Regions from separate parts of the Bradyrhizobium sp. 76 genome, predicted to be linked through region 1. Evidence: riboswitches for the same ligand, from Rfam matches in the RefSeq annotation. Region 1 holds a riboswitch; each other region holds the start of a gene.
What was found. A riboswitch is a leader RNA that binds a small molecule or an ion and turns the genes downstream of it on or off. The one in region 1 is predicted to bind cobalamin.
Positions count from the first base shown of each region.

Region 2: linked by a shared signal. The riboswitch ahead of IVB48_RS36330 (energy-coupling factor ABC transporter permease) and the one ahead of metE (5-methyltetrahydropteroyltriglutamate--homocysteine S-methyltransferase) in region 1 are both predicted to bind cobalamin.
Region 3: linked by a shared signal. The riboswitch ahead of IVB48_RS36350 (TonB-dependent receptor) and the one ahead of metE (5-methyltetrahydropteroyltriglutamate--homocysteine S-methyltransferase) in region 1 are both predicted to bind cobalamin.

Region 1 covers NZ_JADPIS010000109.1:551,367-554,637, reverse strand. The annotation lists gene metE (5-methyltetrahydropteroyltriglutamate--homocysteine S-methyltransferase) at 1-1,596, opposite strand, end outside; cobalamin riboswitch at 1,696-1,895, opposite strand; gene IVB48_RS41220 (hypothetical protein) at 2,229-2,354, opposite strand; gene IVB48_RS32270 (hypothetical protein) at 2,712-2,978, shown strand; gene IVB48_RS32265 (4Fe-4S binding protein) at 3,000-3,203, opposite strand.
Region 2 covers NZ_JADPIS010000149.1:178,015-181,285, forward strand. The annotation lists gene IVB48_RS36320 (cobyrinate a,c-diamide synthase) at 1-662, shown strand, start outside; gene cobA (uroporphyrinogen-III C-methyltransferase) at 659-1,390, shown strand; cobalamin riboswitch at 1,436-1,656, shown strand; gene IVB48_RS36330 (energy-coupling factor ABC transporter permease) at 1,693-2,370, shown strand; gene cobF (precorrin-6A synthase (deacetylating)) at 2,417-3,166, shown strand; gene cobT (nicotinate-nucleotide--dimethylbenzimidazole phosphoribosyltransferase) at 3,182-3,271, shown strand, end outside.
Region 3 covers NZ_JADPIS010000149.1:181,704-184,974, forward strand. The annotation lists gene cobT (nicotinate-nucleotide--dimethylbenzimidazole phosphoribosyltransferase) at 1-545, shown strand, start outside; gene IVB48_RS36345 (histidine phosphatase family protein) at 546-1,118, opposite strand; cobalamin riboswitch at 1,189-1,391, shown strand; gene IVB48_RS36350 (TonB-dependent receptor) at 1,507-3,271, shown strand, end outside.

The DNA of each region.
Region 1 (3,271 bases):
CCGCGAGCCATAAGACTGAACCCAGCCATGCTTGGTGAAAGCGAAGCCGAACAGCTGCTCGGCAAAGTATTGAACCATGTCATTGCGCTCGAACTCACCGTGTACGAGCACGTCCAGGCCGATATCTTCCTGCCACTTCACGGTACGGGCTGTCTCCGCTTTCAGAAGCTGCTCGTACTGCGTGTCATTCAACGTTCCCCGCGCATGAGCCGCGCGCGCATTCCGGACATCGGCCGTTTGCGGGAAGGATCCGATGGTTGTCGTTGGAAACATCGGCAATGCGAACGAGACGCGCTGGACGTCGGCACGCTGGGTGAACGCGCTGCGACGGCGAAGCATGCTATCGTCGATCGCGGCGATTCGTCCGGCGACATTCGCATTGTGGATCTCGGGCGATGTTTCGCGGGTGACGGCTGCCTCCTCCGAAAGCGCAAGTTCATCGGCCACCTCGGCAGCATGGCCGGCCAGCGCTTTGCCCAATATCGAAAGTTCCTTGATCTTCTGAACTGAGAACGCCAGCCATGTCTTCAGATTGGGATCGAGATCGGTCTCTAGCTCAATGTCGATCGGAACATGAAGCAGCGAGCAGGAAGGAGCAATCTGAACACGGTGCCTGCCCAATTTTTGGACCATAGGAGCAAGTTGGTCGAGCAGCGCCGGAAGATTGGAGCGCCACACGTTCCGACCATCAACGACGCCTAGTGAGACCACGAGATCTCTACGGGTTGTGGCGACAATTGCGTCCAACTGGTCAGGTGCCCGAACCAGATCCACATGAAGCCCGGCAACGGGCAAGGCCAAGGTTGTTTCAAGATTGTCGCCGATAGCCCCGAAATATGTGGCCAGCATTATTTTAAGGGCCGGCACAACCTTTGCGAAATGAGCATAGGCCCAGCGGACAGCCGCCCGCGATGCTTCGTCGACGTCCATCACTAGGCATGGCTCGTCCAGCTGAACCCATTCAGCACCGCGCGAGGATAGTTCGCGGAGAACATCGACATAGACTGGGAGGAGCCGATCGAGCAGCGACAGCGGATTGAATGCGGGATTTGCGCTTTTGCCAAGCTTCAGGAAAGTGACTGGGCCAACTAGGACGGGGCGCGTTTGGTAGCCGAGGCTTTTTGCCTCCTCATATTCCTCGATCGGCTTTCGAGAGGAATACTTAAAGATCTGATCCCGGTGAAATTCCGGCACCATGTAGTGGTAGTTGGTATCGAACCACTTCGTCATTTCCTGAGCGGCTACGCCAGGCCCATGCTGAGCGTGACCACCGTCCTGAGCGCCACGCGCCATGGTGAAGTAGGTCTTGAGCGACACAGGACCTTCGGTCCAGCCGTAGACGTCGGGAATGGCGCCAACCATTAGGCTGGTATCGAGCACATGGTCGTAAAACGAGAAGTCATTCGAAGGAATGACGGTCGCACCGCGGGATTTCTGCCGTGCCCAATTAGCGGCACGAAGTCCACTCCCCGCCTCGAGGAGCTCGGCTTCGCTGGAGTTTCCCGCCCAGTAGCTCTCGAGCGCGACTTTGAGTTCGCGTCGTGGGCCGATGCGTGACGTCCCCAGTGTGGCAACGGGAAGCGAAAGAAAAGACATAGCTCAGACCCCATGATTGGGGCAAAGGCCATGGCGGACGCATGCAGCGAATATCGCGTGAGCGACAGCTGCTTGGCGCACACCGGGACACCCCGCCCGTGGACGATATATTGTCGAGGCAGGTCTCCTGGCTCGCGGGTCGTCGCTGCTGTCCGGCCTTCCCGAAGCCGCATGGCTTCAGTGACTTCGTTGGACAGCGGCTCGCCGCTTACAGTTGCGGGGGCAGCGCCGGCATTGCACCGGCTTCCCTCTTAGCTCCGGATCAAACGAATCCGAAGACCACGACGGCTGGGCATTAGGCGCACGAGGATCGATCCGTCAACCTACTAAGTGTCGCCGCGATATTGCCCAAGCGATTGCGAGCTGTACCAGCTAGGGCACAACGGTCTTACTCCCGGCCTGGTAAAAACGCCTAGATCTGTGGAGCCTCCGCTTGTGAATGCGTCCGTCAACACCCGCTTGGCGTACTCGGATGAGCCAACGCGAGCAGAACGAACGCGGTGGGCGCTTCGACATCTGCGTGATCGCGACAAATCCGGTCTTTTCCGTCAGCAGCTTCTCGAACTCGCCCGCGAGGACGTTTGCGATCATCCTCGGCCGGCATCCGCTTGATCACAGCGCCATGAGGCTCCTTAGGAATTGTCAAGGCCGGATTGCTCCAGGATCAAACGGATGATCAGGCCGGACTGCCCGGACTGCCTGTGTTCGGCGGACCCCGCGACGAGCCGTGAGCTCGATCGCTCCGTGGCGTTGGTCAAGATGATCTCCTTCGGTGTGCCAAGCACTTACGTGCTGAGCGACTTTGGCCGCGCATTCGTTGTTTCCGTCGCCGCTGGCGAGTAGTGCAGCCTGGACGTTGGCCTGCGCGGCATCGCAGGAACAGTTCCGGACGTCAGGATGCGCGCTAACTTGCGAAACTGGAGTAAGCAGCGAGAGCGCGGGCGGCGGGGATCCTGTTACGACCCTAGCTCCATGCACTCGTGCATCGTGACCGTGGGCAAGCGGATGCCCAGCTTCTCGTACGTCTTCAGGATCTCCGGACCGATCTCGTCGCGCGTGGAGACCGTCTCTTCGGCTTCGAAGCGACGTAGCTTTAGATATCCTGCAAGCTGATCTTGGGATATTCGACGCCCGTCCACCTCGCCTCGGCTCGTCAGCCAACGACGATAAGCCTCAACGCGACGACCTGGAGCATCGAGGCGGCCTTGTCATTATTCGAGACAAATTTGACGGTCTCCTCTGACAGAGCCCTTCGAGGGTTTCTCGGAGTCGATCAGCGCCTTAAGCTCATAACGATGTTGATCGACCTCGATGCGCCGCACGCGGAAGGCGGCCTCCACAAGCTCGACATCTACTCCTTCGTGCGCGAAATCGAGCGGTGAAGCCTTCTGGACGCGGGCTGCTTATGTTGTCTTAGACGGGACACAGGTGTCAGGCACCGGACAGACCACAGCGCATTGCGGCGTGTCGGAATGGCCCTCGCACTCCGTACACTTTTTTGCATCGATAACGTAAATGTCGCGCTTGAGGCTGATCGCCGCGTTGGGACACTCGAACTCACATGCCCCACAAACGGTACATTGCGAAGCGACGATCTTGTAAGCCATGCCTTCCGACTCCTTAGGCGAGCGATGCCATTGGCGATCCCTTTCAAATGCCGTGCCAAGGACAGGCG
Region 2 (3,271 bases), on a different contig from region 1:
TCGATCTCGATGCGGTGCTGCAATCGGCTGCCAGCTGGTCGCCGCAACCTGCCGCGAGCGGCGTGAACGTGACGCCGCCCGGCCAGCGCATTGCGCTTGCCCGCGACGCCGCGTTCTCCTTCGTCTATCCGCATATGCTGGAAGCGTGGCGCGCGGCGGGTGCGGAGATATCGACATTCTCGCCACTGGCTGATGAAGCCCCTGATCCGGGCGCCGATGTCTGCTGGCTGCCTGGCGGTTATCCCGAGCTTCAAGCCGGCAAGATCGCGGCCAATGCGCGCTTCCACAGCGGATTACGCACCTTCGCCGAGACGCGGCCGGTGCACGGCGAATGCGGAGGCTATATGGTGCTGGGGACCGCTTTGACCGACGCCGACGGTGTTCGTCATGAGATGACGGGCCTGCTCGGTCTGGAGACGAGCTTTGCCAAACGCCGCATGCATCTCGGCTATCGCTTGGCTGAACTCGCCGCGCCGATGCCGGGTCATCAGGCGGGCGCACGCCTGCGTGGCCATGAATTCCACTATTCGACGATCCTCGCGCAGCCCGACACGCCGCTGGCGGTCGTGCACGACGCGACAGGCGCGGTCATCGCCGAGACCGGCTCGCGGCGGGGACAAGCCACCGGCACGTTCTTTCATCTGATCGCGGAGGACCGGTGAGCGGTTTTGTCTCCTTCGTTTCCGCCGGCCCCGGCGATCCCGAGCTCCTCACGCTCAAGGGGGCCGCACGGCTGCGCGAGGCTGATGTCGTGCTCTATGACGATCTTGCTTCGGGTGCGATCCTCGATCTGCCCCGGCCCGGCGCCAATCTCGTCGCGGTCGGAAAGCGGGCGGGGCGGCCCTCGACCAAGCAGCACCACGTCAACCGCCTGCTGGTCGACTATGCTGCTACCGGCGTGCGCGTGGTGCGATTGAAGTCGGGCGATGCCGGCATCTTTGGCCGGCTCGAGGAGGAGCTCGAGACGCTGCGCGAAGCGGGCATCGGCTATGAGATTATTCCCGGTGTCACCACGGCCTGCGTCGCTGCGGCCCAGGCCGGGATTCCGCTGACCCGGCGTCACACCTCGCGGCGGGTGCAGTTCATCACCGGCGCCGACGTGACGGGTGAGCTGCCGCCAGACCTCAACTGGGCGGCGCTGGCCGATCCCGAAGCGACGACCGTGGTCTATATGGGCCGCCGCACGTTTCCGGCGCTTGTCGCAAAATTGATCGAGCACGGGCTCTCCCCAACCACGCCGGCGCTGTTCGCCGAATCCCTCGGCCGTTCCGATGAGCGGCTGGTCCGCACCACAATTTCGGAGCTTGCCGAGCAGCTTGCGCGCGGCGGGGCGGCCTCCACGGCGGCCGTCATCTTGTTCGGCGCGCTGGCGGGTGATTATCCGTCATGACGGCCTTGGCCGCCCTTCGCCCCTTGACGCCCGGCTGGCGAAAGGGGCACACAGGAGAGGCATGGTGCTCGACGCGGCGCAAAGCGCTGGAGCATAATCGGGAATGGGGGTGGGCGGACCCAGTTGCGGCGCCCAAAACCCCAGCCGCCCCCGCGACTGTAAGCGGTGAGGGACTTCGATCAGCCACTGGGCCGCAAGGTTCGGGAAGGCCGGAGACTCCCAGTGAACCGCGAGCCAGGAGACCGGCCCTGCACGTTTTTAGGCCAAGGCCGTCGGGTGTGACGGCAAGAAGGATCTGAGCCATGCATATCGAACCCGGACTAGTGTCGGACGCCAAGCTGGTGTTGAGTTACGCAACCGGCATCGCGGTCGGCGGCGTTGCGTTGAAGCTCGCGGTTGAGACCGTGCGCGAGCAGGGCATCACGTCGTTCGCGGCGCGCACGCTCGCCACCACGGGCCTCGTGTTCATCTTCTTCGAGATCCTGCCGCACTTCCCCGTCGGCGTCTCCGAAGTGCACTTCATCCTCGGCTCGACCCTGTTCCTGCTGTTCGGAGCTGCGCCAGCGGCCTTCGGCCTCGCGTTCGGCCTGCTGTTCCAGGGCATCTTCTTCGAGCCGCCCGATTTGCCGCAATTTGGCATGAACGTAACCACGCTGCTGGTGCCGCTGTTCGCGATCCAGGCGATTGCCACGCGGATCATTTCGCGCAACACCGCCTATGTCGATTTGAAGTACCGCCAGGCACTGGCGCTTTCGACGACGTATCAGTTCGGCGTCATCGCCTGGGTGGCGTTCTGGGCGCTTTATGGCTCCGGTTTCGGCGCGACCAACCTCGCCAGCATCGCGACGTTTGCGGCGTCCTACGCGCTGGTCATTGTGATCGAGCCGCTTGCCGATCTCGGCGTGCTGGCGCTGGCAAAGTCGTTGCGCGGCGTCACGGCGCCCGGCCTCGTCACGCCGCGCCTGCATAACGCGGCCTGAGAGACAAGCGAACGGGCGGCCGTCATGGCCGCCCTTCGCAACCGCGATGTTCACGCTCTCCCTGATAGGCATCGGTTGCGGCAATCCCGATCAGCTGACGCGCGCCGCGATCGGTGCGATCAACGCGGCCGATCTCGTCCTGATCCCGCGCAAGGGGACCGCAAAATCCGATCTCGCCGATCTCAGGCGGACGATCTGCGCGGATGTGCTCACCAATCAAACGACGCGCATCGCCGAGTTCGATCTTCCTGTGCGCGACGCGGCTGAAGCGGATTACCGCAAGGGCGTGGATGATTGGCACGATGCCGTGGCCGCGACCTGGTCGCAGGCGATCGCCAGCCATCTTGAAGGCGAGGGCAAGGTCGCGCTGTTGATCTGGGGCGATCCCTCGCTTTATGATTCTTCGCTACGCATTGCGCGGCGGCTCAATCCCTCACCAAGGATCGAGGTCGTGCCCGGCATCACCTCGATCCAGGCGCTGTGCGCGGCGCATGCCATGCCGCTCAACGACATCGGCGAGCCATTCCTGGTGACGACGGGACGCCGCTTGCGCGATGGCGGTTGGCCGGCAGGTGTCGATACCGTGGTGGTGATGCTCGACGGCGGCACGGCGTTCCAGTCGCTTGATCCGGCGGGACTTCATGTCTGGTGGGGCGCCTATCTCGGCATGCCCGATCAGATCATCATGTCCGGCGCGCTGGCCGAGATCGGCCCGCGCATCGTCGCCGTGCGGCAAGAGGCGCGCGAGCGGCATGGCTGGATCATGGACAGTTACATCCTCAAGCGCAGGCCGTAAGGCAAGCGAGGCAGCATGCTCCCTGAATGGGTCACCCAACAATGTCCCGACATCTCCGCTGTCCATCGCGAGGCAGCGATTGCGCGTCAGGCGCAATTGACAAAA
Region 3 (3,271 bases), on a different contig from region 1:
TCTTCGGCGAGATGGGCATCGGCAACACCACGACATCGGCGGCGATCGCAGCGGGCCTGCTCGGCGTGAGCGCCGAGGAGATCGCCGGCAGCGGCACCGGCGTCGACGCGGCCGGCCGGGCGCACAAGGCGCGGGTGATCGACGCTGCGATTGCGCGCCATGGCGTTGCCGGCGCTTCGCCTGAAAATATACTGTGCGCCGTCGGCGGCCTCGAGATCGCGGCGATCTGCGGTGCCATCATTGCGGCTGCACAGCGCCGCATTCCCGTGTTGATCGACGGCTTCATCGTGTCGGTGGCGGCGCTGGCGGCTGCGCGCCTCAATCCGTCGTGCCAGTCGTTCCTGCTGGCCTCCCACCAGTCCGCGGAGCAGGGCCATCGGCTGGTGCTTCGCGCGCTGAACGTGCAACCGCTGATCAGCCTCGATCTCAGGCTCGGCGAAGGATCGGGCGCGGCCATCGCGCTGCCGCTGGTGCGATCTGCCTGCGCGCTCCACAACGGCATGGCGACCTTTGCGCAGGCCAATGTGCCTGATCGTCCGGCCTGATCAAATCATCCGCTGGTTGACGGAGACGACGCGCCAACCGGTCGCGAGCCGGTCGACCCGGGTCAGCGACAGCGGATCGATCACGAAGCGCAGGGCCGCTTGTGGCGTCAGATCCAGCGCGATGCACAGCGCCGCTCGGATCGTGCCGGAATGCACGACAAGCGTGGCCGATCCGGTGCCGATCCGGGAGAGACCCAGCCGGACGCGCGTGACCTGATCCTCAAAGCTTTCGCCGCCCGGCGGCCGTCCGCGCGCCGGATCGTTCCAGAACTGCGCATAGGCCTCGTCACCAGCCGCTGCGAGCTCGTCATGCCGACGGCCGGTCCAGTCGCCAAAATCCTGCTCGCTGAATTCGCCTACCTGCATCGGTTCTAGCCCCAGCGCGCGCGCCGTTTCGACCGTGCGCCGCGACGGGCTCGCAAAGCTCGTGGCGTCCCGCGGCAGGTGCTGCCGCAGCGCCTCCAGCTGCGCCCGATCGCCGAGATCGGCCGGCGCATCGGCCGCATGAATCGTCCCTTTGACGCCGTCGACGGGCGCATGCCGTATCAGCCAGAGGAAGGTCTCGCCTTCCATGCTTATCTCCAAGGAAGTTGGTCGCTGTGGCGATAACGCCAACAGGCACATTGACTCTGTCTGGGTCGTAATCCTAGATGCTCGCGACGGTTTCCCCGAGAGGGGATGAAAAGGGAATGCGGTGCGGGGACTTCGTCCCCAATGCCGTGGCTGCCCCCGCAACTGTAAGCGGCGAATCTTGCGTCACGAGCCACTGGGTATCTCGGTCCCGGGAAGGCGATGCAAGGTACTGACCCGCGAGCCAGGAGACCTGCCGTCAGCCGTGGTCACACGCGAAGATGTCGGTCGGGGAGTACAGACATTCGGCTTCATCGGAAGGCTGCAAAGCCAGAAGATGGGACCTTGGTTCGCTGTGACGTGCCACTGACGTCATACCGAGGTCTGAACCATGTTTTCCGTCCATGCCACCCGACTGCGCAGATTCCTGCTTGCGTCCGCAGCGCTCACATCCCTTGCCGTCCTTGATCTGCCCGCCGCGCTGGCGCAGCAGGCTCGCGAACCTCTGCCACCGGTCGAGATATCACCCGCCCAATCCCGCAAGCTGGCCAGGCCGGCCGGCCGGGACGCGCAGAGCCCACGCCGCGCAGCTGCGCGCCGGCCGGCGGCTGCATCCGCAGCGCCCAAGCCCGTCGTGCCGACCGCAGCGGCGCAAACGCCGCTCAACACCAATGCAATCGCCGTAAGCGCCTCGCGTCTCGGTCTGACCGTGAGAGAGATCCCCGCCACCGTCGAGGTGATCTCGGCCGAGACCATGCGCGAGCAGGGCTATCGCACCGTCTCCGAAGTGGCCCAGGGTGCCGTCGGCGTCACCTCCGGGGACAATCCGGCCGAGCCCGGGGCGTTCTCCATGCGCGGCTTCACCAACAGCCAGATCAACACGCTCTACAACGGCATCAAGATCGGCCCGCAGAACATGACTTCGCGGGTCATGGATACGGCCAATCTGGAGGCGGTGGAATTCCTCAAAGGCCCGGCCTCGCTGATCTCGGGTGAGGGGGCCGCCGGCGGCGCGATCAACTTCGTCACCAAGCAGCCGCACACCGGAGCGATCCGGAACGAGGCCGATTTTTCCTGGGATTCGCTTAACTCGTTCCGCGCGCATTACGGGTCGGGCGGCAGCACCAACGTAGACGGACTCGACTATCGCTTCGACGTCAGCCGGTCCTCGCTCAACGGTTTTGCCGACGACATCAACACCAAGACGCTCGACGTCTCCGGCCAGCTCAACTACCGCATCTCCGACAGTCTCAAGATCTGGGGCGCGATCGAGTATCGCGAAGACCGTTCGAAAGCCTATTGGGGTGCACCGCTGGTGCCGATCGCCTTCAGCGGTTCGCATGCGACGACGGGAATCGTTTCGGGCAATTACTTCAACAGGACTGATCTTGGGGCTGTCACCATCGACGACCGCACTTTCAACACCAACTACAACGTCCTCGACAATCGAAACGTGGCGCAGGAGGTGTGGCTGCGCGGTGGCTTCGAGCTGAGGCTTGCGCCTGACCTGACGCTGAAAAGCCAGGCCTATGGTTATGGTGCGGAGCGCACCTGGTTAAACAATGAGATCGAGGCGTTCGATTCCACGACGAACAGGGTGTATCGCGAGCGCTTCTATGTCGCGCACAGCCAGCGCCTTGTCGGCAACATCACCGACTTGATCTGGGATGCCAACATCGCCGGCTTCGACAACCGCCTGGTCACGACGCTATCGTCGAGTTACCTCGACTTCGTGAGGCCGGGTGCCGCAAATTTCCCCGATGATTCCGTCTCGCTGGTCAATCCCGATCGCGGCTATTACGGCTTGCTCACGACTAAGCAGCAGACCGCGCGGATCGACGACGAGGCGCTGTCGTTCGAGGACCGGTTGAAGTTGACACGGACCTTTGCGCTAGTCGGCGGCCTCCGCGTCGAGCATATCGGGCTCGACCGCAACTCGACCGACAAGACCGGGCTCGTGAACGCGGGTTTCCCGTTCTCGCAATCCTGGGTCCCGACGACGGGCCGTATCGGCTACACGTGGGAAGCCGTTCCGGGCCTGACCTTTTTCAGCCAATACGCGACCGGCGCCGACATCGCAGCCAACAACATCTTTCTGCTCAATCCGACCGATCCGCTCAACCTGACCACCGCGCGCACCTACGAGACCGGCGTCA